3 regions of the Micromonospora sp. NPDC051543 genome follow, and region 2 is predicted to be linked to each of the others. Evidence: predicted binding sites of a transcription regulator. Region 2 holds the regulator's gene; each other region holds the start of a gene.
What was found. The regulator HrcA, encoded in region 2, represses chaperone genes, less so after heat shock. The targets are predictions, from matches to a motif close to GGTTNGCACNCTCNNNNNGAGNGTGCNAACC.
Positions count from the first base shown of each region.

Region 1: a site for HrcA is predicted at 3,904-3,934, ahead of groES (co-chaperone GroES). Genes of this name have one in related genera too.
Region 3: a site for HrcA is predicted at 4,338-4,368, ahead of groL (chaperonin GroEL). Genes of this name have one in related genera too.

Region 1 is NZ_JBITDT010000021.1:40,913-48,681, forward strand. Features, by position in the region: gene ACIA3K_RS28490 (ATP-binding cassette domain-containing protein) at 1-751, opposite strand, end outside; gene ACIA3K_RS28495 (sugar ABC transporter substrate-binding protein) at 864-1,961, opposite strand; gene ybaK (Cys-tRNA(Pro) deacylase) at 2,139-2,618, opposite strand; gene ACIA3K_RS28505 (methyltransferase domain-containing protein) at 2,628-3,809, opposite strand; gene groES (co-chaperone GroES) at 4,068-4,382, shown strand; gene groL (chaperonin GroEL) at 4,453-6,090, shown strand; gene ACIA3K_RS28520 (molybdopterin-dependent oxidoreductase) at 6,217-7,769, shown strand, end outside.
Region 2 is NZ_JBITDT010000015.1:63,224-70,992, reverse strand. Features, by position in the region: gene ACIA3K_RS25045 (PhzF family phenazine biosynthesis protein) at 1-290, opposite strand, end outside; gene ACIA3K_RS25040 (HAD-IA family hydrolase) at 287-964, opposite strand; gene ACIA3K_RS25035 (NAD(P)H-dependent flavin oxidoreductase) at 964-1,968, opposite strand; gene ACIA3K_RS25030 (histidine triad nucleotide-binding protein) at 2,067-2,426, opposite strand; gene ACIA3K_RS25025 (SDR family NAD(P)-dependent oxidoreductase) at 2,474-3,235, shown strand; gene ACIA3K_RS25020 (16S rRNA (uracil(1498)-N(3))-methyltransferase) at 3,348-4,082, opposite strand; gene dnaJ (molecular chaperone DnaJ) at 4,084-5,232, opposite strand; gene hrcA (heat-inducible transcriptional repressor HrcA) at 5,306-6,328, opposite strand; gene ACIA3K_RS25005 (DUF4870 domain-containing protein) at 6,517-7,158, shown strand; gene hemW (radical SAM family heme chaperone HemW) at 7,221-7,769, opposite strand, start outside.
Region 3 is NZ_JBITDT010000004.1:194,745-202,513, reverse strand. Features, by position in the region: gene ACIA3K_RS08820 (GNAT family N-acetyltransferase) at 1-138, shown strand, start outside; gene paaN (phenylacetic acid degradation protein PaaN) at 189-1,862, shown strand; gene ACIA3K_RS08810 (GNAT family N-acetyltransferase) at 1,948-2,478, opposite strand; gene ACIA3K_RS08805 (cold-shock protein) at 2,763-2,966, shown strand; gene ACIA3K_RS08800 (hypothetical protein) at 3,082-4,290, shown strand; gene groL (chaperonin GroEL) at 4,563-6,185, shown strand; gene ACIA3K_RS08790 (hypothetical protein) at 6,244-6,489, opposite strand; gene ACIA3K_RS08785 (GNAT family N-acetyltransferase) at 6,566-7,501, opposite strand; gene ACIA3K_RS08780 (S8 family serine peptidase) at 7,541-7,769, opposite strand, start outside.

The DNA.
Region 1 (7,769 bases), on a different contig from region 2:
CGAGGCCGAGTCCGCCCGAACGCCCGGCGGTGATCAGCTCAACGATCTGGGCGTGGGTGATGTCGGTGGTCTTCACCTGGGCGACCATCTGGCCGAGGTACAGCGCGGCGATCCGGTCGGCGACGGCGAAGACGTCGTTCATGTTGTGCGAGATGAGCACCACGGCCAGGCCGTTGTCGGCGAGGCGGCGGACGAGTTCGAGCACCTGGGCGGTCTGCGCCACGCCGAGCGCTGCGGTCGGCTCGTCCAGGATGACCAGTTTGCTGTTCCACAGCACCGCCTTGGCGATGGCCACGGTCTGGCGCTGACCACCGGAGAGGCTGGACACGTGCTGGCGCAGCGAGGTGACGGTGCGGACGGAGAGCCCGGCGAGTGTCTCGGCGGCGAGCTGTTCCATGGTCGGCTCGTCCAGGACGAGACCACTGCGCTTCTCCCGGCCGAGGAACATGTTCTGCACGATGTCCAGGTTGTCGCAGAGCGCCAGGTCCTGGTAGACGACCTCGATGCCGAGCGCGGCGGCGTCGCGAGGGCTGCCGATGTGCACCGGCTCGCCGTTGAACAGGAACTCGCCGGCGTCGGTGGGGTGGATGCCGCTGATGCACTTCACCAGGGTCGACTTGCCGGCGCCGTTGTCGCCGACCAGCGCGGTCACTTCGCCCGGGTGGACGGTCAGGGCGACGTCGCGGAGCACCTGGACGGGACCGAAGCTCTTGTCGATCCCGCGAAGCTCCAGCAGGGGGGTCGCGGACACGGGGGTCTCCTTCAGGGAGGGTCGGGGCCCGTCCGGCGGGCGCCGCCCGGCACGGGAGAGGTGCTCCCGTGCCGGGCGGCGGTGGTCGTCCCGGCGGGTACTGCGGCGTCGGTCAGCTGATGCCGGCGTCGGCGCAGGCCTTGGCGTACGCCGCGGTGCAGACCTCTTCCTTGGTCACGTAGCCGTCGGCGATGACGTCCTTGATGTTGTCCTTGTAGATAGCCTTCGGGGTGAGCAGCACCGAGGGGACGTCGCGGTTGCCCTCCGGGTCCTTCACCGTCTGGCCGGTGTCCTTCTTCTCGCCCTTGGCGAGCGCGATGGCCAGGTCGGACGCGGCCTTCGCCTCTTCGCGGACGGCCTTGTAGACGGTCATGCACTGGTCACCGGCGAGGATGTTCTGCAGTCCCTCGGTGCTGGCGTCCTGACCGGTCACCGGCACCTTGCCGTTGAGCTTGTTCTTCTTGAGGATCGAGATGGCGGCGTTGCCGAGGCCGTCGTTGGCGGACAGCACACCGTCGATCTTGCCGTTGGCCTTGGTGAGCTGCTGCTCGAAGATCGTCGCGGCCTGCGCGTTGTCCCACGCCGGCACGGCGTCCTCGGGGCCCTTGACGTACTCCTTGGAGTCGAACTTCGGCTTGAGTACCGAGTCGTAGCCGGCCTTGAACAGGGTGGCGTTGTTGTCGGTGGGGGAGCCGTTCAGGTACGCCACGACGGGGTTCTTGGCGCCCTTCTCGGTGAGGCACTTCGACAGGCCCTCACCCTGGAGCTTGCCGACGACCTCGTTGTCGAAGCTGACGTAGTACTGGGCGGAGCCGCCCAGGGTGAGCCGGTCGTAGTCGATGGTGGCGACGCCCTGCGACTTCGCCTTGTCGAGCACGGCCTTGCCGGTGCCGGAGTCCAGGTTGACGATCATCAGGGCGGTGACGCCGCTAGTGATCATCTGGTCGGCGATGGTCTGGAAGGCGGTCTTGTCGTTCTGGGCGTTCTGGATGTCGTACTTGACGCCCGCGGCCTTGAACGCCTCCTCCAGGAAGCGACGGTCCGCGGTCTCCCAGCGGGCCGAGGACTTGCTGTCCGGGAGGATCACGCCGATCTTCGGGGTCTTGGCGGAGCCGCCGGCGTCGGAGCCGGAGTCGTCGTCGCCGCACGCGGTCAAACCGCCGGTCGCGAGCAGGCCCACGGCGGCGATGGTGAGGATCCCCTTACGCATGTGCAGGGTCCTTTCGGAGGTGGGGGAGGTGTTGTTTTGTTGTGTCCGGCAACGTATTCCGCGTCACACTGGCACCACAAGACCACGCAGGTCCCAAGTTTGTTGGAAGCGATAACAATTCAGCAACGCGACTGTTACTCGCCGAACATCCCGCGAAAAGGGCGATGTAACGACAGGTCAGTGGGCCTGCAACGGCGCGGTACGGGCCTCGGTGAGCGCCACCAGGTCCGCCGCCGCCAGTTCGAGTTGCAGCCCGCGCCGACCAGCGGAGACGTAGATCGTCGGCAGGTTCAGCGCGGAGTCGTCGAGCACGGTGGGCAGCCGTCGGCGCTGCCCGAGCGGGCTGATCCCGCCCCGCACGTAGCCGGTGGCCCGCTCGGCGACCGTCCGCTCGGCGAGCGCCGCCCGCTTGCCGCCGACCGCCACCGCGAGCGCCTTGAGGTCCAGCTCACCGGTCACCGGTACGACCGCCACGGTGAGGACACCGTCCACCTCGGTCACCAGCGACTTGAACACCCGCTCCGGAGCCACGCCGAGGGCCGCCGCCACCAGGGCGCCGTAGTTCGGGGCGTCCGGTGCCACCCGGTACGGGTGGGTGCGGTGCGCGATCCCGCGCTTGGCCAGTAGTGCCGTTGCCGGAGTGCCCTGTCCCGCCACGCCTCGAACCTAGACGACAGGCTGGCCGATCAGCACTGTCGGCGCTCCGGCGACCCGGGTCAGCACCAGGCTCGCCGCCTGGTCGCCAGCCAGGCGCAGGTCCCGACGCAACTGCTCCGGCGTCAGCGCCGAACCCCGCTTGAGGATCTCCACCCGGCCCACCCGACGCTCGCGCAGCAACGCCCGCAGGCGCTTGAGCGAGAACGGCAGCACATCGGTGATCTCCAGGCAGCGCGCGTACGGGGTACGGGTCGGCTGGTCGGCGTAGAGGTACGCGATGCTCGGGTCGGCCAGGGTGGCGTCCAGCTCCGCGGCCAGCTCGGCGACGAGATGCGCGCGGACCACCGCCGGGTCCGGGTCGTACAGGTAGCGGCGCGGGGGCCCGACCAGCGCCTCCGTGTCGCCCGAGCCGGTGAGCTGGTGGATCTCCGTCCGGTACACGCTGGCGCGACGGGGCACCTCGGCCAGCTCTCCGCACCAGAGCGCGGCCTCGACCAGGTCGCCGTCCACGCCGACCCACTCCGCCTCCGCGCCGGCCGGAATGAGCGCGTGATCCAGGCCCGGCGCCACCTTCACCACCGTGCGCGGCACCCGCTCGGCCAGACCGGTCACGAAGTCCCAGGGCGGCGAGTAGGCACGCGGGTCGAAGATCCGTCGTCCGGTGCCGGTGGCCCGTCGGGCCGGGTCGCAGAAGACGCCGTCCACCCGCGACACGTCGAACGCGGTCGCGTCGCCGCACTCGACCGTGAACAGGTCGGCCAGCCCGGCTGCGGCGGCGTTGGCGGCGGCCATCGCCGCGGTCACCGGGTCGGCCTCCACCCCGTACACCCGAATGCCGGCACGGGCGGCGGCCAGCGCGTCCGCGCCGAGGCCGCACCCGAGATCGGCGAGGGTGCGCACGCCGGCCGCGTGCAGCCGGGCGGCCCGCCGGTCGGCGACCACCCGGCGGGTGGCCTGTTCCAGGCCGGGGCGGGTGAGGAACATCCCGGCGGCGGCGGGGCCGAACTTGCCCACCGCCCGGTGGCGCAGCTCGGCCTGGGTGAGGGCCGCCGCCGCCAGCATGGGGGGCACCCCGGCCGCGCGGAGCGCCGACGCCGCGGTCAGTGGATCGCCGCCGGCCAGCTCGGCCGCCGCCGTGAGGGCGGCCGACCCCTCGGGGGTACGCAGTTCCGCCAACTGATCGAGATCCACCTGCCCATTCTCCCGACCGAGGGGAAAATTCCGCTGGCGGGGCGCGACGCGCTGGCACTCTCCTTGACGGAGTGCTAGCCACGGAATAACCTGCGATTAGCACTCTCACCCTGAGGGTGCCAGCTCCCGGGTCTCGCGACCCGGGTGCGCACGCCAGGCGGACCGGCACCCGCGACGACGGCCCCGCCCGGTGGCATGAGGCAGATTGACGCTGGTCAGCCCCGCTGGCCGGCAACGAAACCAGTACCCCAGGAGGGTATGCCCGTGACTACCGCGACCAAGGTTGCGATCAAGCCGCTCGAGGACCGCATCGTGGTCCAGGCGAACGAGGCTGAGACCACCACGGCGTCGGGCATCGTGATCCCCGACACCGCCAAGGAGAAGCCGCAGGAGGGCACCGTCCTCGCTGTCGGTCCGGGGCGCGTCGACGACAACGGCAACCGGGTCCCGGTTGACGTGCAGGTCGGCGACACCGTCCTCTACTCGAAGTACGGCGGCACCGAGGTCAAGTACGCCGGCGAGGAGTACCTGGTGCTCTCCGCCCGCGACGTCCTCGCGGTCATCGAGAAGTAAGCAACCGATCAGTGTCGCTGCCCCGGTCCGGCTCGCCGGGCCGGGGCAGCGGCGCTTCGAAGGGACATTCATGGCGAAGATCCTCAGCTTCTCGGACGACGCCCGACACCTGCTGGAGCACGGTGTCAACGCCCTCGCTGACGCGGTCAAGGTCACCCTCGGACCGCGCGGGCGCAACGTCGTCCTGGACAAGAAGTTCGGTGCGCCGACGATCACCAACGATGGCGTGACCATCGCGAAGGAGATCGAGCTCACCAACCCCTACGAGAACCTCGGCGCGCAGCTGGTCAAGGAGGTGGCGACCAAGACCAACGACGTCGCCGGCGACGGGACCACCACCGCGACCGTGCTGGCGCAGGCGATGGTCCGTGAGGGCCTGCGCAACGTGACCGCCGGGAGCAACCCGGCCGGCCTCAAGCGGGGCATCGACGCGGCGGCCGCCAAGGTCTCCGAGGCGCTGCTCGGCAAGGCGGTCGAGGTCTCCGGCAAGGAGTCGATCGCGAACGTGGCGACGATCTCCGCGCAGGACGCCACCATCGGCGAGCTGATCGCCGAGGCGATGGAGCGGGTCGGCCGCGACGGTGTCATCACCGTCGAGGAGGGCTCGATGCTCACCACCGAGCTGGAGGTGACCGAGGGTCTCCAGTTCGACAAGGGCTTCATCTCGCCGAACTTCGTCACCGACCTGGAGGGTCAGGAGTCCGTCCTCGAGGACGCGTACATCCTGGTCACCACCCAGAAGATCTCGGCGATCGAGGAGCTGCTCCCGCTGCTGGAGAAGGTCCTGCAGAACAGCAAGCCCCTGCTGATCATCGCCGAGGACGTGGACGGCCAGGCGCTCTCCACCCTGGTGGTCAACTCGCTGCGCAAGACCCTCAAGGTCTGCGCGGTCAAGGCCCCGGGCTTCGGCGACCGGCGCAAGGCCATGCTCCAGGACATCGCGATCTCCACGGGCGCCGAGCTGGTCGCCCCGGAGCTGGGCTACAAGCTCGACCAGGTCGGCCTGGAGGTGCTCGGCACCGCCCGGCGCGTCGTGGTCGACAAGGAGAACACCACGATCGTCGACGGCGGCGGCCAGAAGACCGAGGTCGACGACCGGGTGGCCCAGATCCGCAAGGAGATCGAGGCCTCCGACTCCGACTGGGACCGGGAGAAGCTGGCCGAGCGGCTGGCGAAGCTCTCCGGCGGCATCGCCGTGATCAAGGTGGGCGCGGCGACCGAGGTCGAGATGAAGGAGCGCAAGCACCGCATCGAGGACGCCATCGCGGCGACCAAGGCCGCGGTCGAGGAGGGCACCGTGCCCGGCGGCGGCGCCGCCCTGGTGCAGATCCTCCCCGTGCTCGACGACGACCTGGGCTTCACCGGCGAGGAGAAGGTCGGTGTCTCGATCGTGCGCAAGGCGCTGGTCGAGCCGCTGCGCTGGATCGCGCAGAACGCCGGCCACGACGGCTACGTCGTGACCCAGAAGGTCGCCGGCATGCAGTGGGGCAACGGCCTCGACGCAGCCACCGGCGAGTACGGCGACCTGGTCAAGTCCGGCATCATCGACCCGGTGAAGGTGACCCGCAACGCCGTCACCAACGCCGCGTCGATCGCCGGTCTGCTGCTCAGCACGGAGAGCCTCGTGGTGGAGAAGCCGGAGCAGCCCGAGCCGGCCGCGGCCGGTGGCGGCCACGGCCACGGCCACCAGCACGGCCCGGGCTTCTGACCCGGTAGCGACACCCGTTCCGGGGCATACCGCCGTATGGCGGTGTGCCCCGGTTTCGTCCACGCGAGCATTACCAAGCGATGACGTCGTTGGCGACCGGCCGAGATGATCGCGCACACTGGGCCGATGAGCACGACGTCACGGCGGTACGCCGCGCTGGCCGGAATCACCGCCGCCGCCGTCGCGATCGGCATCGCGGAGCCGGTGGCGGTGCTGACCGGCCCCCGGTCGGCGCCACTGGTCGCGGTCGGCGGGGTGGTCGTCGACGCCGTTCCCGAGCCGCTCAAGCAGTTCGCCATCGACATCTTCGGCACCGCCGACAAGATCGCCCTGCTGACCGGAACGGCCCTGCTGCTGGCTGGGTTCGCGGCCCTCTTCGGATTGCTGGCGATCCGCCGGCTGGCCCTGGGCCTGGCCGGTATCGCGGCGTTCGGCGCCGTCGGTGTGGCCGCCGCGCTGACCCGGCCCGGCGCGGACGTCTTCGACGCGCTGCCGTCGCTGGTCGGCGGCGGGCTCGGCGCCCTGGTGCTCTGGCTGTTCATTGCCGGCCCGTTCGAGCTGGACCCCTGGCCGTGGGACCCACCCACGCCGGCGACGCCGGCCGCGCCGGTCGAGGGCGTCGACCCGGAGTCGCGCCGACGTTTCCTCACCGGCACCGGAGTGCTGCTCGGTACGGCGGCCGTGGCCGGTCTCGGCGGCCGTTGGCTGGCCGGACGACGGGGTGTCTCGGCGGCCCGGGACGCGATCCGGCTGCCCGCCCCGGCCGTCCCCGCGCCGGCCGTGCCCGCGGGAGCGGATCTGTCCCTGGCTCAGCTCGCGCCGTACGTCTCGCCGAACTCCGGGTTCTACCGGATCGACACCGCCCTGGTGGTGCCGCAGGTGAACCCGGACACCTGGCGGCTGCGCATTCACGGTCGGGTGGGTACCGAGCGCACCTACACCTACGCGGACCTGCTGGCCCGGCCGCTGGTCGAGCGGTACGTCACGCTGGCCTGCGTCTCCAACGAGGTCGGCGGGGACCTGATCGGCAACGCGCGCTGGCTCGGCGTACCGCTGCGGGAACTGCTGGACGAGGCCCAGCCGGACGAGGACGCCGATCAGGTCGTCGGCCGGTCGGTCGACGGCTGGACCTGCGGCACCCCCACCGCCGCCCTGCGCGACGGGCGCGACGCGCTGCTGGCGATCGGCATGAACGGTGAACCGCTGCCGGTCCAGCACGGCTTCCCGGTGCGGATGGTGGTGCCCGGTCTCTACGGCTACGTGTCGGCCTGCAAGTGGGTGACCGAGTTGGAGTTGACGCGCTTCGCCGACTTCGACGCGTACTGGGTGCCGCGCGGTTGGTCCGCCCAGGGGCCGATCAAGACCCAGTCGCGGATCGACGCGCCACGACGGCGCAACCGGCTGACCGCGGGCCCGGTGACGGTGGCCGGGGTGGCCTGGGCGCAGCACCGGGGCATCAGCCGGGTCGAGGTACGCGTCGACGACGGCCCCTGGCAGGAGGCGGCGCTGGCCCCGACGGTGTCGGTGGACACCTGGGTCCAGTGGTCCTGGCGCTGGGACGCCACGCCCGGCGAGCACCGTCTCCAGGTCCGGGCGACGGACGCGACCGGCGAGACCCAGACCGAGCGCACCCAGAGCGTCGCCCCCGACGGGGCCACCGGCTGGCACACCGTCCCGGT
Region 2 (7,769 bases):
GCGTGCCCGGTGCGGGTCAACCGGACGGCCTGCGCGGCAACGGTGCCGTGGCCGCAGCCGGACAGCTCACCGGTGGCGGTGAAGAACCGGACCGGCCAGGCGCCGTCCCGCGTCCGCCCCGGGCCGACGAACGCCGCGTGCGAGGTCCCGGCCGCAGCAGCCACCGCACACCGGTCGAGGTCCGTCGCCGCCGGATCGTCGTCGGTGACGGCAGTGGGGCTGCCGCCCCGACCGTCGCGCCGCACGCACGCGTCGACAACCGTAATCTCCGGCCAGACTACGTCGTTCACGGGTGCGCCCCGTCCAGCCAGTCGCTGATGAGGGGGATGGTGTCGCCGAGGGTGTCGACGCGGTGGTGTGCGCCGGCGAGTTCGTCGTCGGGATGGGTGGTGCGTACGGCGATCACTGTCATGCCTGCGGCTCGGGCTGCTTCGATGCCTGCGGGGGCGTCCTCGATCACCAAGCAGTCGGACGCTGGGAGGTCGAGTAACTGCGCGGCTCGCAGGTAGCCCTCTGGATCGGGTTTGCCCAGCCGGACGTGGCCGCTGTCGACCAGCACGGGAGGATCGGGTAGACCGCCTGCGAGCAGACGGTGCAGCACCGTCGGAGCTCGGCCGGAGGTGACGACGCCCCACCGCCGGCCCGTCAGCAGACGCAACACCTCGGCGGCATCGGGATACACGGGAAAGGCGTCACCCTCATCGGCCATGAGGTCGCGGACCAGCAGGTATTCGGCTTCCGCATCGAGCTGTGGCGCTACGACCGCGATGGTGTCGACGGGCCGGCGACCATGGGTGTGTGACCAGACCAGCTCAGGGTCGAGGTTGCGTTGCGTCGCCCACCGGCTCCAGATCCGGCGGTAGGCAGGGTACGAATCGACGAGCACACCGTCGACGTCGAACAACACTGCCTTGTCAGCAGCGCCCGCGCCGATGTCGTGCAGGCGATGTGACCCTTGATCCATCACGCCGCCAGGTCGTGCAGAACGCCGACCGTGGTGGCCGCCTGTACGACGATGTCGTGGACCAGCCGGGCGGCGGGGAGGACCTCGTGGACAAGGTGCACCGACTGACCCGCGTACAGCGCCATGTCGTCCAGGTCGCCCGTCATGTCGGGCAGTGGCATCAGATCCCCGTACCGATAGTGGCTCCTCTCGGCCGCGTCCACCGCCACGACATCGCCCTCGCCGGGCCGATGCGGTGCCTGCGGCGAGCCGGCGGCCTCCCATCGTCGGAGGGTCGCGTTGCGCAACGCCCGGTGCGGCGCGTGCGGCCAGCCGCCGTCGAAGCACCGGGTATACACGGCGTCCACGCCGGCGGCGGCGATCAGATGCCGCCGATACACCTCATGCGTGGCCGCCTCAGCGGCAGCCAGGAAACGGGTGCCCAGCATGACGCCCCGGGCGCCGAGCGCCAGCGCCGCCGCGACCCCCCGGCCGTCCGCGATCCCACCTGCGGCAACCACGGGTACGGGGCCGACCGCGTCGACGACGGCGGGCACCAGAGCCATTGTGGACGTGCTGCCGCGGACATGACCGCCGGCCTCCCAGCCCTGTGCCACGACGGCGTCCACGCCGTCAGCGACCGCGTGGACCGCTTCGGCGACCTCGCCGACCGTGTGCAGATGCAGCGCGGCCGCCTCGCGGATCCGGGCATTCACCGACGACGGGTCTCCCCAGAAGGTGGAAATGATCGGCACTCCCTCTTCCAGGCAGACCGTCAGCAGGTCGTCCACCGGAAAATCAAGTACCAGGTTCGCGCCGAACGGCCTCGTGGTGAGCTCCCGAGTTCGCCGGATGGTGCGGCGTGCCTGCTCGGGGCTCTGCCAGGTCAACGCCAACATGCCGAGGCCGCCGGCCTCGGATACGGCTGCGGCCAGGTCCGGCCCGGCAGCCGAACCCACCGGCGCCTGGATGATCGGCAGCCCGATGCCCAGCCGTTCGCACAGGGCGGTGCGCAGACCCCTCACGATCCCTCCGTTGCTTCGGAAATCGAATCGCTCGGCGCGGACGTTACTGTGTCGGATATCGAAGCGTCAACAGCCCGGGCAGAGCGTCAGGCCGGCCGTCACGTCAGATCTCGGGCGAGCATCGGACCGAGTGGCGCGCCGCCGAGCAGGTGGGCGTGCGCGTGGAACACCTCCTGCCCGCCGTACGCCCCGGTGTTGAACATCAGCCGGAACCCGTCGCCGAGCAGCCCCTCGTCCTCGGCCACCGCGGCGGCCGAGGCCAGCACGGCCCCGGCCAGCGCCGGGTCACCCTCGGCGAGGGTGGCCACGTCGGCGTAGTGCTCCTTCGGAATGACCAGGACGTGTACCGGGGCCTTCGGGTCGATGTCGCGGAAGGCGAGCGTGGTGTCGGTCTCACGGACCACGGTGGCCGGGATCTCCCCGGCGACGATGCGGCAGAACAGGCAGTCGGATCCCATCGGGGCAGTGTAAGGACGAGAGGTGCGGCTCAGGCAGGATGGCCGGCATGACGGATCGGGCGGTTCTGGTGACGGGGTCCTCGCGCGGCATCGGCCGGGCGGTGGTGGAGGCGTTCGCCGCCAGTGGGGACCGGGTGGCGATCCACCACCGCGACTCCGCCGAGGCGGCCGAGGCACTACGCGCCGGGCTGCCCGGGTCGGGGCACGTGGTGGTCCGCGCCGACCTCACCGACCCGGACGCGGTCCGCACCATGGTCGACCGGGCCGCCGAGCAACTCGGTGGCCTGGACGTGCTGGTCAACAACGCCGGCACGTACGGCGACCGAAACGTCCCGCACCCGATCTTCGGCACCTCGTACGAGGAGTGGCAGGCTCGCTGGCGGCAGGTGCTGGAGACCAACCTGACCGGTGCGGGGAACGTGATCTGGTGCGCCGCCCAGCACCTGCGCGAGCGGGGTGGCCGGATCGTCAACGTGTCCTCCCGGGGCGCGTTCCGGGGCGAGCCGGAGCAGCCGGCGTACGGCGCCAGCAAGGCGGGGCTGAACGCCCTCGGTCAGTCCCTCGCCGTGGCGCTCGCGCCGTACGGCATCACGGTCGCCACGGTGGCGCCGGGTTTCGTGGCGACCGACATGACGACCGAGCACCTGCGCGGCGAGCGGGGCGCGGCGATCCGGGCGCAGAGCCCGTTCGACCGGGTGGCCCGCCCGGAGGAGATCGCGGCCGCGGTGCACTGGCTGGCCTCGCCCGAGGCCGAGTGGGCCTCCGGCACGATCGTCGACCTGAACGGCGCTTCGTACCTGCGCAGCTGACCGCCCGCTCCCGGCGCAGCTCGGAGCCGAGCACGGCCTCCGGGCCGCCGACCTCCGGGGCCGAACACGGCGAGCGGGCGGGCATGGAGGCCCGCCGCGGCGGAAGGTGGAACTACCAGCGGCCGAGGCGGGTGGCGAGCACGCTGAGCGCGGCCACGCCGGCCGTGGAGGTACGCAGCACCTCCGGCCCGAGGCGTACCGGCCGGCCACCGGCCTCACGGAAGGCCGTCAGTTCGGCCCGGTCGATGCCGCCCTCCGGGCCGACCACCAGGACGATCTCCCCGCCCGACGGCAGGTCGACGCGGGTCAACGGCTCGTCGGCCTCCTCGTGCAGGACGAACCCGGCGGCGGCGCCGGCGATCCGGCGGGCGACCGTGGCGGTGGACTCGTCCGGCGCGCCGGCCACGACGGGCAGCCAGGGCCGGCGGGCCTGTTTGGCCGCCTCGCGGGCGGTGGCGACCCACTTCTCGCGTGCGCGTACGCCCCGGTCGCCCCGCCACTGGGCCACCGAGCGCGACGCCGCCCAGGGCACGATCTCGTCCACCCCGACCTCGGTCATCGCCTGCACGGCCAGCTCGCCCCGGTCACCCTTGGCGATGCCCTGCACGGTGACGATCCGGGGTACGGGCGCGTCCGCGTACCCCCGGGAGGTGACAGCGACCTCCAGGCTGCCCCGGCCGACGGCGGTGACCACGGCGGCGGCCGTGCCGCCCCGACCGTCGGCGAGCAGCAACTCCTCGCCGACGCGCAGCCGCTGCACGGTGGCGGCGTGGTGCCCCTCCGGGCCGTCCAGGGTCAGCGCGTCACCGATGGGCAGCGCGTCCACCAGGAACAGCGGCGCCGACACCTCAGGCGTGCCCGTTGAACGCGTCGCGCATCCGGGAGAAGAAGCCGCCCTGCTTGGTCAGCTCGGCGACCTCCTCGCCCCGGGTCTTGGCGAAGTCGCGCAGCATCTTCTCCTGGTCGGGGTCGAGCTTGGTGGGCGTGCGGACGTCCAGGTGCACGTAGAGGTCGCCCCGGCCGGTGCCGCGCAGGTGCGGTACGCCCCGGGCGCGCAGTCGCAACGTGCTGGCCGGCTGGGTGCCGGCCTTGACGTCGACGGTCTCCTCGCTGTCCAGCGTCTTGATGGTGAGCCGGGTGCCCAGCGCGGCGGCGGTCATCGGCACGGTGACGCGGCAGTGCAGGTCGTCACCCTTGCGGGAGTAGACGTCGTGCGGACGTTCGTGGATCTCCACGTAGAGGTCGCCGGCGGTGCCGCCGCCCGGTCCCACCTCACCCTGCTGGGCCAGCCGGATCCGCATGCCGTCCTCGACGCCGGCCGGGATCTTGACCGTGAGCGAGCGACGGGTGCGTACCCGGCCGTCGCCGGCGCAGGTCGGGCAGGGGTGCGGGATGGTGGTGCCGTAGCCCTGGCAGACGGTGCACGGCCGGGCCGAGACCACCTGGCCGAGGAAGGTGCGCTGCACCGACTGCACCTCGCCCCGGCCGGCGCACGCCTCGCAGGTGGCCAGGTGGGTACCGGCCGCGGTGCCGGCGCCCGAGCAGGTGGTGCAGAGCACGGCGGTGTCGACGGTGATCGGGGCTTCGACGCCGAACGCCGTCTCGTGCAGGTCCAGTTCGAGGCGCAGGATCGCGTCCGCGCCCGGTCGGGTCCGTGGACGCGGCCCACGGCCGGCGCCGCCCGCGGCGCCACCGAAGAACGCGTCCATGATGTCCTGGAAACCGACGAACGGGCCGGCTCCCCCCGGACCACCCGGGCCGCCCGCGCCCCCGCCGCCGGGGGCGAGCGGGTCGCCACCCAGGTCGACGATCTGCCGCTTCCGGTCGTCCGAGAGGACCTCGTACGCGGCGTTGATGTCCTTGAACTTCTCCTGGGCCTCCGGGTCCGGATTGACGTCCGGGTGGAACTGGCGCGCCAGCTTGCGGTAGGCGCGCTTGATCTCGTCATCGGAGGCTTCCCGGCTGACACCGAGGATGCCGTAGTAGTCCCTGGCCACTGCGTTCCGTGTCCTCATGTTCGTCTCGCGTTGCGCCGACCGGCGGCCGCAGCCGGCCGTCGGCCCTGACTGGTCAGTTCTGGGCCAGCAGCTCGCCCACGTAGCGTGCCACGGCGCGCACCATGGCGATATTGCCGGGGTAGTCCATCCGGGTCGGCCCCAGCACTCCCAGGCCGCCCACGATGGTGGCCCCCGGGCCGTACCCGGTGCTGACCACCGAGGCGGCACGCAGGTTGTCGAACTCGTTCTCGTCGCCGATCAGCACCCGGGTCGTGCTGGGCTCGGTCTCGCCGATGAGCTTGAGGAGCACGACCTCCTCCTCCAACGCCTCCAGGATGGGCCGCAGCGAACCCTGGAAGTCGAGCAGACCGCCCCGGGTCAGGTTGGCGGTGCCGGCCAGGGCGATGCGTTCCTCGTGCCGCTCGACGAGCGTCTCCAGCAGGACGGTGGAGAGCGTGGTCATGGCCGGGCGCAGCTGGACCGGCGCCTCCTCCACCAGCGCCTGCACCAGCGGCGGCGTGTCGGACATGCGCTCGCCGGCGAGCTTCTCGTTGACCAGGCGACGCAGGTCGGTGACGTCGTCGGCGGGCACCGGCCCGGGCAGCTCCACCAGCCGCTGCTCCACTCGGCCGGTGTCCGCGATCATCACGAGCATCAGCCGGGTGGTGGAGATCGGCACCAGCTCCAGGTGGCGTACCGAGGAGCGGGCGAGGCTCGGGTACTGCACCACGGCCACCTGGCGGGTCAACTGGGCGAGCAGCCGTACGGTGCGGTGGACCACGTCGTCGAGGTCGACGGCCCCGACGAGGAAGCGCTCGATGGCCCGGCGTTCGGCCGGACTGAGCGGCTTGACCCGGGACAGCCGGTCGACGAAGAGCCGGTAGCCACGGTCGGTGGGCACCCGGCCGGCGCTGGTGTGCGGCTGCCGGATGTAGCCCTCCTCCTCCAGCACGGCCATGTCGTTGCGGACCGTCGCCGGGGAGACCCCGAGCTGGTGCCGCTCGACCAGCGCCTTGCTGCCGACCGGCTCCTGGGTCGAGACGTAGTCCTCGACGATGGCGCGGAGCACGGCGAGTTTCCGGTCGTCCAGACCCATCCTCCGCACCTCCTGTCGCACGTCGGCCGCCGGCCCATCCGGGGCCGACGGACCGTCCTGGCACTCGACTGTAACGAGTGCCAGTCTACGTCGGCGTGCCCGCCGACGCGATGATCAAGGTTGTCCCGGTCCGGCGCGCTCGGTGTCGCACTGGTGCGACGTTGCCAAGGGCACCTACCGTGACAACCATGACTGAACCACCTCGCCCTCCCGGCGCGGGAGACCCCGGCAACTACCCGCCGGAGCCGAACCCGCCCGGCTCGCCGTCGTCGGCCGAGCCGCCCACCGCACCACTGTCCGGGGCGCCCGGCCCGGGCGGCTATCCCCCAGCCGGTGGCTATCCGCCGCCCACCGGTGACCAACCGCCGTCGGGCGGCTACCCTCCGCCGGGCGGTTACCCCCCACCAGGTAATTACCCACCGCCGGGTGGCACGACTGGCGGGTATCCGACCGGCGGCGCATACGGCAACCCCGGCGGCGGTTACGCCAACAACGAGGACAAGACCTGGGCGCTCGTCGCCCACTTCGGCGGCGCCGCCGGGATGATCATCAGCGCTGGCGTGCTCGGCTGGATCGCCCCGCTGGTGGCGTTGCTCGCCCGGGGCAGCCAGTCCCCGACCGTCCGGGCGCACGCCGTGTCGGCGCTCAACTTCCAGCTCATCTGGTCGATCGTCGGCCTGGTCGGCTGGGTGCTGTCCTGCATCGTCATCGGCTTCATCGGCGTCGTGGCGGCCGTCGTGCTCGGCGCCGTGTGCGGCATCCTCGCCGGCATCAAGGCCAACGAGGGGCAGCTCTACCGCTACCCGCTCTCCGCCAACTTCATCAAGTGATCCGGGCCGGCCGCTCCCCCGGCCGGTCCGGCACACCGCCGCCGGCCGGGCGGGCGTCCGGCTCAGGGCAGCAGGTCCCGCACGACCGCGTCGGCGAGCAGCCGGCCGCGCAGGGTGAGGACCGTCCGTCCGGCGGCGTACCCCTCGGCGTCCAGCAGACCGTCGGCGAGGGCCCGCGCGGCACCGGCCCGACCGGCGTCGTCGAGCACCCCCAGCGGCAGTCCGCTGGCGAGCCGCAGCCGGAGCATCACGTCCTCCATGTGCGCCTCGTCCGTGGTCAGCACCTCGCGGGCCAGGCCGGGTGACGCGCCGGCCGCCAGCCGCTGGGCGTACGTGGTGGGGTGCTTCACGTTCCACCAGCGCACCCCGCCGACGTGGCTGTGCGCGCCCGGGCCGAGGCCCCACCAGTCGGCGCCGGTCCAGTAGAGCAGGTTGTGCCGGCACCGGGCCTCGTCGGTGCGCGCCCAGTTGGACACCTCGTACCAGGAGAGGCCGGCCGCGTCGAGGGCGGCCTCCGCGGCCAGGTAGCGGTCCGCCGCCACGTCGTCACTGGGGTACGGCAACTCGCCGCGCTTCATCCGCGCGGCGAGCCGGGTGCCGTCCTCCACGAT
Region 3 (7,769 bases), on a different contig from region 2:
CACCTGCTGACCCACGAGCCCGCCGTACGCGTCATCGACACCTGGAACGCGGCGAGCAACAGCTACATGGTGGCGATCAACGAGCAGCTCGGATTCCGCCCGGTGGATGCCTGGGACAACTGGCAGCTCACCCTCTGACGGGTATCCGCCGCTACTGTTCGCGGAGCTCCGTCATGCATGATGGCCGCATGACGGAGACCCCGCATCCCCTGTACGACAGGCACGCCGACACCCTCAACCGTGCGCTGACCGCGATCACGGAGCGGGGCTACTGGTCCGCCTATCCCGAGTCCCCCAGCCCCCGCGTGTACGGCGAGACCGCCGCCGCCGACGGCAAGGCCTCCTTCGAGGCGTACCTCGGTGCTGACTTTCCCCTCGACCAGCCCGGCGCCGGCGAGCGGATCGCCACCGAGACGAGCCCGTTCGGCGTCGACCTGGCGGTGCGGTACCCGCACGCCGGCACCGACGAGCTGGTCGCCGCCGCGTCCGCCGCGCTGCCGGCCTGGCGCGACGCCGGCCCGCAGGCCCGCATCGGCGTCTGCCTGGAGATCCTCGACCGGCTGCACAAGCACATCTTCGAGCTGGCCAACGCGGTGCAGTTCACCAGCGGGCAGGCGTTCGTGATGGCCTTTCAGGCCGGTGGCGCGCACGCGCTGGACCGGGCGCTGGAGGCGCTGGCGTACGCGTACGCCGAGATGACCCGGCACCCGGGCACGGCCGGCTGGGAGAAGGCCGCCGGCAAGGGCGACCCGCTGCGGATGATCAAGACGTTCCACGTGGTCCCGCGTGGCGTGGCGCTGGTGATCGGGTGCAACACCTTCCCGACCTGGAACTCGTACCCCGGACTGTTCGCGTCGCTGGTCACCGGCAACCCGGTGATCGTGAAGCCGCACCCGCGCGCGGTGCTGCCGCTGGCGATCACCGTGAAGTACGCCCGGGAGGTGCTCGCCGAGGCCGGCTTCGACCCGAACCTGGTCCTGCTGGCGGCCGAGGCCCCCGGTGAGAAGCTCGCCAGCGACCTGGCCCTGCACCGGGCCGTCAAGATCGTCGACTTCACCGGTTCCACCGAGTACGGCGACTGGCTGGAGACACACGCCCGGCAGGCGTCGGTCTACACCGAGAAGGCCGGCCTGAACACGGTCGTCATCGACTCCACCGACGACTTCGCCGGCATGTGCCGCAACCTCGGGTTCACGCTGACCCTCTACAGCGGGCAGATGTGCACCACCTCGCAGAACATCCTCATCCCGGCCGGCGGCATCGAGACCGACCAGGGGCACAAGAGCTTCGACGAGGTGGCCGGCGGGATCGCGGCGGCGATCGGCAAGCTGACCGCCGACCCGGCCCGTGGTGTCGAGCTGACCGGCGCCATCGTCAACGACGGGGTGCTGGAGCGGCTGGCCGAGGTCACCAAGGTCGGCGAGCCGGTGCTGGAGTCGCGGACGGTGGCGCACCCGTCGTACGCCGACGCGGTGGTGCGTACCCCGACGATCGTGAAGCTGACCGCGGACGACGCGCAGACGTACGGCCGGGAGTGGTTCGGGCCGATCTCCTTCGCCATCGCGACCGACTCCACCGCGCACAGTCTGGAGCTGATGCGCCGGACCATCGGTGAGAAGGGCGCGCTGACCGCCGGGGTCTACTCCACCGACGAGGCGGTGCTGGACGCCGCCGAGGCGGTCGCGGTCGAGGTCGGCGTGCACCTGTCCGGCAACCTCACCGGCGGCGTCTTCGTGAACCAGTCGGCGGCCTTCTCCGACTTCCACGGCAGCGGCGCCAACGCGGCGGCGAACTCGGCCCTGACCGACGGGGCCTACGTGGCCAACCGGTTCCGGATCGTGCAGTCTCGGCGCCCGGCCTGACCTCTCGCGGTGATCAAGAGGTTCGCGTCAGAAATCACGCTGTTCTTGACGCAAACCTCTTGATCACCGGGGTCGGAGGCGGGTTTTATGCGGGGCGGCGCATCTGGAGTTCTTTCAGGGCGGGGATGGTGGGGTGGGGGACCCGTACGCCGGTGTCCTTGAAGCCGAGGCGCTGGTAGGCCCGGTAGGCGCGGTCGTTGCCGACCACCACCTCCAACATCAGCTCCGGCCGGCCGCAGTCCCGCGACCAGGCGGCCACCCCGTCGATCAGTTCGCCGAGCAGCCCGCTGCCCCGCCAGGCCGGCGTGACGTACACGGCGTAGATCACGGTGAGGCCTGGCTCGTTCGGGGCGGCCGTTCCTCCGGCGTGCCCGACTAGCCGGCCGCCCGGATCCGCGACGAACTGCGCGGTGTGCGGACCGGTCGACGTGAACGCCACCCGGGCGGCGAACTCGTTGTGCGGTCGGGCCGCGGCATCGGCCAGGGTCTCCAGGAAGGCCAACGGCGCGTCGGCGAGCATCTCCAGGCGCAGCGCCCGCATCCGGGCGGCGTCCTGCGGTCGTACCCGGTGGATCCGTGCCTGCCGCAGGGGCGTGGCGCCCGTGTCGGTGCTCATGCCCGCATGCCTACCACAGGGGCGGACTCGCGCCGGCGACCCGTGCCGCCAGATCCCCTCCATCCGGTCCAAACACAACCATCGTCATGAATCCGACGGGCCCTCCGATCGCTACGAACTATGCCCGATTTGAGGTCGTGCGCTCCCGTCACTCCTCGTGTAGCGTGCGATTTCGATCACCTCTTTCAGCGGTCGTCGTCGATCGCTGAGGTGGTGGTTCGCGGGTGTCCGGCCGTGCCGGACGTTCGGGCAGGCAACGCCGCGCAGAGTGAGGGAAGTGCACCGTGGCACAGGGTTCCGTGAAGTGGTTCAACGCCGAGAAGGGTTACGGCTTCATCGCCGTCGACGGCGGTCAGGACGTGTTCGTCCACTTCTCCGCGATCGAGATGGACGGTTACAAGGCGCTCGACGACGGTCAGCGGGTCGAGTTCGAGATCGCCCAGGGCCAGAAGGGCCCGCAGGCGGAGCACGTCCGCGTCATCGGCTGACCGATCCCGATCTGCTCGCCGGTTGTCCGCTCGATCGGCTGGCGAGTCGGGGCTGCGGCGCGGACGCCGGCCCGGGAAGATCGTGAACCGTTCCAGCCGATGCTGAGGAGGGTTCATGACCGACCAGTCGCCGCCACCCGCCACGCCCTCCGGGCCGGGTGAGCCGGGCCCGTCCGTCGAAGGCTCCGGCGCGTCACCCGTTCCGGGTACGCCGCCCGTGTCTGGCGCTGGGATGCCGCCGGTCGGGCCGCCGACCGCTGGTATTCCGCCGGTCGGGCCGCCCACCGCTGGGATGCCGCCTGCTGAGCCGCCGCCGGTCTGGGATCCCGCGCGCGGCGCCTGGGTCCCGGCCGGCCCGCCGACGCAGGGCTGGACCGCTCCTCCCGTCGGCGGCTACCCGCCCGGGGCCGGTCCCTACGGCGGGCAACCGTGGTATCCGGGGGCGCCGGTCGGCTGGTACCCGCCGGGTTACGGCCTCGACCCGAACGACGCCCTGGTCACTCCGCCCGGCGCCGGTATCGGCGGCTGGTTCGACCGGTTCTGGGGCGCGCTGCGTCGGGGCTGGCGGCAGTTGGTGCCGATCATGCTGCTCACCCAGGTCCTGCCGGCGGCGGTGCTCTCGGTCATCTCGTTCGGTCTGGACCCGTCGCCCGCCTGGGAGGCGCAGGCCGAGACGGACCCGTCGGCCGGGCTTCCGGACAACTTCGCCACCAGCCTGTTGACCCTCGTCGTCGTGCTGGTCGGCGGCAGTCTGCTGATCGGCCTGGTGCAGGCGCTGGGCTGGGCCGCGGGCAGTTGGGTGATCACCCAGCAGGCGGCCGGCCGGCCCGCCCGGCTCGACGCGGCGCTGCGGTACGGGCTGCGCCGGGCCGTCGGCGTGTGGGGCTGGACGCTGCTGGTCAGCCTGCTCATCGGCATCGGAGTCTGCTTCTGCGTGCTGCCGGGCATCTACCTGGCGTTCGCGTTGAGCATGGCCGGTCCGGTCTACCTGTTCGAGCGGGACAACCCGATCGGCCGGTCGTTCCGGATGTTCCACGACCGGCTCGGAATGCTGCTCGGCCGGGTGGCCCTGGTGGGCGCGGCGGTGATCATCGGAACCGTGGTGCCCGGCGTCCTGGAGTCGGCCGGCACCGTCGCGTTCGGCGAGGATCCGTTCGCTGCCCCGGGCCCCGCGGTCGGGGTGGTGGCGGTCATCGCCGTCACGGCCGTGCTGGCCCTGCCGGCCCACCTCGCCCAGTTGATCGGTCTGCTGATCACGTACGCCGAGCAACGCGCTCATGAGGGGCCCGTGAACGGGGCCACACTGGCTGCGGAACTCGACTGACCGGGCTCATCGTGCTTGCACTCGGCAGGTGAGAGTGCTAAACAAGTCATTGGCACTCGCATACCGTGAGTGCCAATGGTCGGGACGGTGGGGCCTGGTTGCACCGGTGTGGAGACACCGGGGCAGCACATGGCCGGTCGTCGCGGGCTATCCGGCCCGGCCGAAGGACGTCGTCGTCGCCAGGTGGCGACGTCCCAAGGTGCGTACACCAGGCGGCCCATCCGGGGCACACATCTCGGGTGGCCCGTGAGTGTCCAGGAGGACAACGCCGTATGGCCAAGATGATCGCGTTCGACGAAGAGGCGCGCCGCGGCCTCGAGCGGGGCATGAACCAGCTCGCCGACGCCGTAAAGGTGACCCTCGGCCCCAAGGGCCGCAACGTCGTGCTCGAGAAGAAGTGGGGTGCCCCCACCATCACCAACGATGGTGTGAGCATCGCCAAGGAGATCGAGCTCGAGGACCCGTACGAGAAGATCGGCGCTGAGCTGGTCAAGGAGGTCGCCAAGAAGACCGACGACGTTGCCGGTGACGGCACGACGACGGCGACCGTCCTGGCCCAGGCCCTGGTTCGCGAGGGCCTGCGCAACGTGGCCGCCGGCGCCAACCCGATGGCCCTGAAGCGGGGCATCGAGGCTGCTGTCGCGAGCGTCTCGGAGGAGCTGTCCAAGCTCGCCAAGGACGTCGAGACCAAGGAGCAGATCGCCTCCACCGCCTCCATCTCCGCTGGCGACAGCACCGTCGGCGAGATCATCGCCGAGGCGATGGACAAGGTCGGCAAGGAAGGCGTCATCACCGTCGAGGAGAGCAACACCTTCGGGCTGGAGCTGGAGCTCACCGAGGGTATGCGCTTCGACAAGGGCTACATCTCGGCCTACTTCATGACCGACCCGGAGCGTATGGAGGCCGTCTTCGACGACCCGTACATCCTGATCGTCAACAGCAAGATCTCGTCGGTGAAGGACCTGCTCCCGATCCTGGAGAAGGTCATGCAGGGCGGCAAGCCGCTGCTGATCATCGCCGAGGACATCGAGGGCGAGGCCCTGGCCACCCTCGTCGTCAACAAGGTCCGGGGCACCTTCAAGTCGGTCGCCGTCAAGGCGCCGGGCTTCGGTGACCGCCGCAAGGCCATGCTGGGCGACATCGCCATCCTCACCGGTGGCCAGGTCATCAGCGAGGAGGTCGGCCTCAAGCTCGACGCCGTCAGCGTCGACATGCTGGGCCGCGCCCGCAAGGTCGTCGTCACCAAGGACGAGACCACCATCGTCGACGGTGCCGGTGACGCCGAGCAGATCCAGGGCCGGGTCAACCAGATCCGGGCCGAGATCGACAAGAGCGACTCCGACTACGACCGCGAGAAGCTGCAGGAGCGGCTGGCCAAGCTGGCCGGTGGCGTTGCGGTCATCAAGGTCGGCGCGGCCACCGAGGTCGAGCTGAAGGAGCGCAAGCACCGCATCGAGGACGCCGTTCGCAACGCGAAGGCGGCCGTCGAGGAGGGCATCGTCCCCGGTGGTGGCGTCGCGCTGGTGCAGGCCGGCAAGACCGCCTTCGACAAGCTGGACCTGGTCGGCGACGAGGCGACCGGTGCCAACATCGTCAAGGTCGCGCTGGACGCCCCGCTGCGGCAGATCGCCGTCAACGCCGGCCTCGAGGGCGGCGTCGTGGTGGAGAAGGTCCGTAACCTCGAAGCGGGTCACGGCCTCAACGCCGCCAACGGCGAGTACGTCGACCTGCTGGCCGCGGGCATCATCGACCCGGCCAAGGTGACCCGTTCGGCGCTGCAGAACGCGTCGTCGATCGCCGCGCTGTTCCTCACCACCGAGGCCGTCGTCGCGGACAAGCCGGAGAAGACCCCGGCTGCCCCGGCTGGCCCGGGTGGCGGGGACATGGACTTCTGAGTCCAGTTCCGACACACCGAACGGGGCGGGCCGCTGACGCGGTCCGCCCCGTTCGTCGTCAGGTGGGCAGTGGACGCTGGTTGCGGCGCTTCTGCGCCCGGTCGTACGGCGGCAGCGACCGGATCGGCGCGTCCACCATCTCCTGCGGTTCCTCGGTCGCCGGTCGACCGTCGGTGCTCATCTCGGCCAGCTGTTCGGCGTCGCCGTAGTCCAACCGGTCGAACGGCAGTTGGCCGGGCAGTTCGTCGGCCGGTTTCCAGGTGATCGGCGGGCCGTCCTCGGTCTGGTCGTCCTCCGTGGTCATGGCTGCCTCCTCTACCGAAACGGTAGGGGGCGTCGATGCCCGACGCGGACGAATGAATCAATGTCCCATTTGACCGCTATTCCGCCCCAAGGCGTCGCCGGTACAGGAAGAACACCCGCTCGATCCGCGCACCCGCGCTACCCGAGTAGAACGGCACCGGCCCCACCCAGCCGATCTCCGCCCGGTCCAGTCCCGCCGCACGCTGGTCCCGCAGGCAGCGTCGCAGCAACACCCCGCCGATGCCCGAGCCCTCGGCGGCCGGGGCCGTGCCCATCGGCCCGAACCAGCTCGGCCGGGACGATCCGTAGGCGGCGAAGCCCAGAACCTCGCCGGCCCGCTCCGCCAGGTGGCAGCCGGCCCTCTCGCGGCCCACCGATCCGGCCAGCTCACCGTCCCAGGCGCCGCCGAAGGTGGACCGGGCGAACGCGGTCAGCGCCGGCAGGTCCGCGGGCTCGGCCCGCCGTACCGTGATGCCCTGCCCGGCCAGCCGACGCTCGGCGGCCTCCGTCGACCGTAGCGCCGGGGACTCGTCGTACGACAGGTCCGCCGTCATGTTCCAGGCGGTCCGGTCCTGCTGGTAGCCGAGTGCGAGGGCCGCGCACACCGCCGGGGTGTACCGCACGTCGATGCCCGGCCAGGCGTAGTACGGCGGGTTTCCGGCCAGCAGCACCTCGGTCACGCCGTGCTCGGCGAGCGCCCGCTCGGCCCGGGCGAGCAGCGTGCGGCCCACGCCCCGGCGACGCTGCCCCGGCAGTACGGCGACCAGGTCCACGTGCCCGATGCCCGGCTCCGTCGGCGACACCGAGCAGAGCAGCACCCCGACCAGGTCACCGGCCCGGTACGCCCCCAGCCCGATCACCGTCCGGTCGACGGCGGCCCGGGGCCACAGGACGTCCACGATCGCGTCCGCCTCGGCGGCGTCCTCGGGCAGGTCGAGGGCCTGCGCGCAGAGCCGCGCCACGGTGGGCGCGAGATCGAGGGCCAGCCCGGTGACGGTGATCTCGGCGTCCATGGGTGCCGACCCTAGATCACCCGCCAGCCTCCGCACTGGTCACCCCCGGGCGGCGCGGACGGCGGCGTACGCGTCGACCTGGCCGGCGCCGGTGACGTTCGCCGGGGTGCCGCAGGCGTCACCGGGATTGCGCGAGCGGTACGTCGGCTCGGCCGGCGTGGCGGTGTCCCGCAGGATCTGCCGGGTCCGGGCCAGGTCGCCGATCAGCGCCGGGTTCGCCGACCACATGAGCGCGACCACTCCCGCCACCTGCGGGGTCGCCATCGAC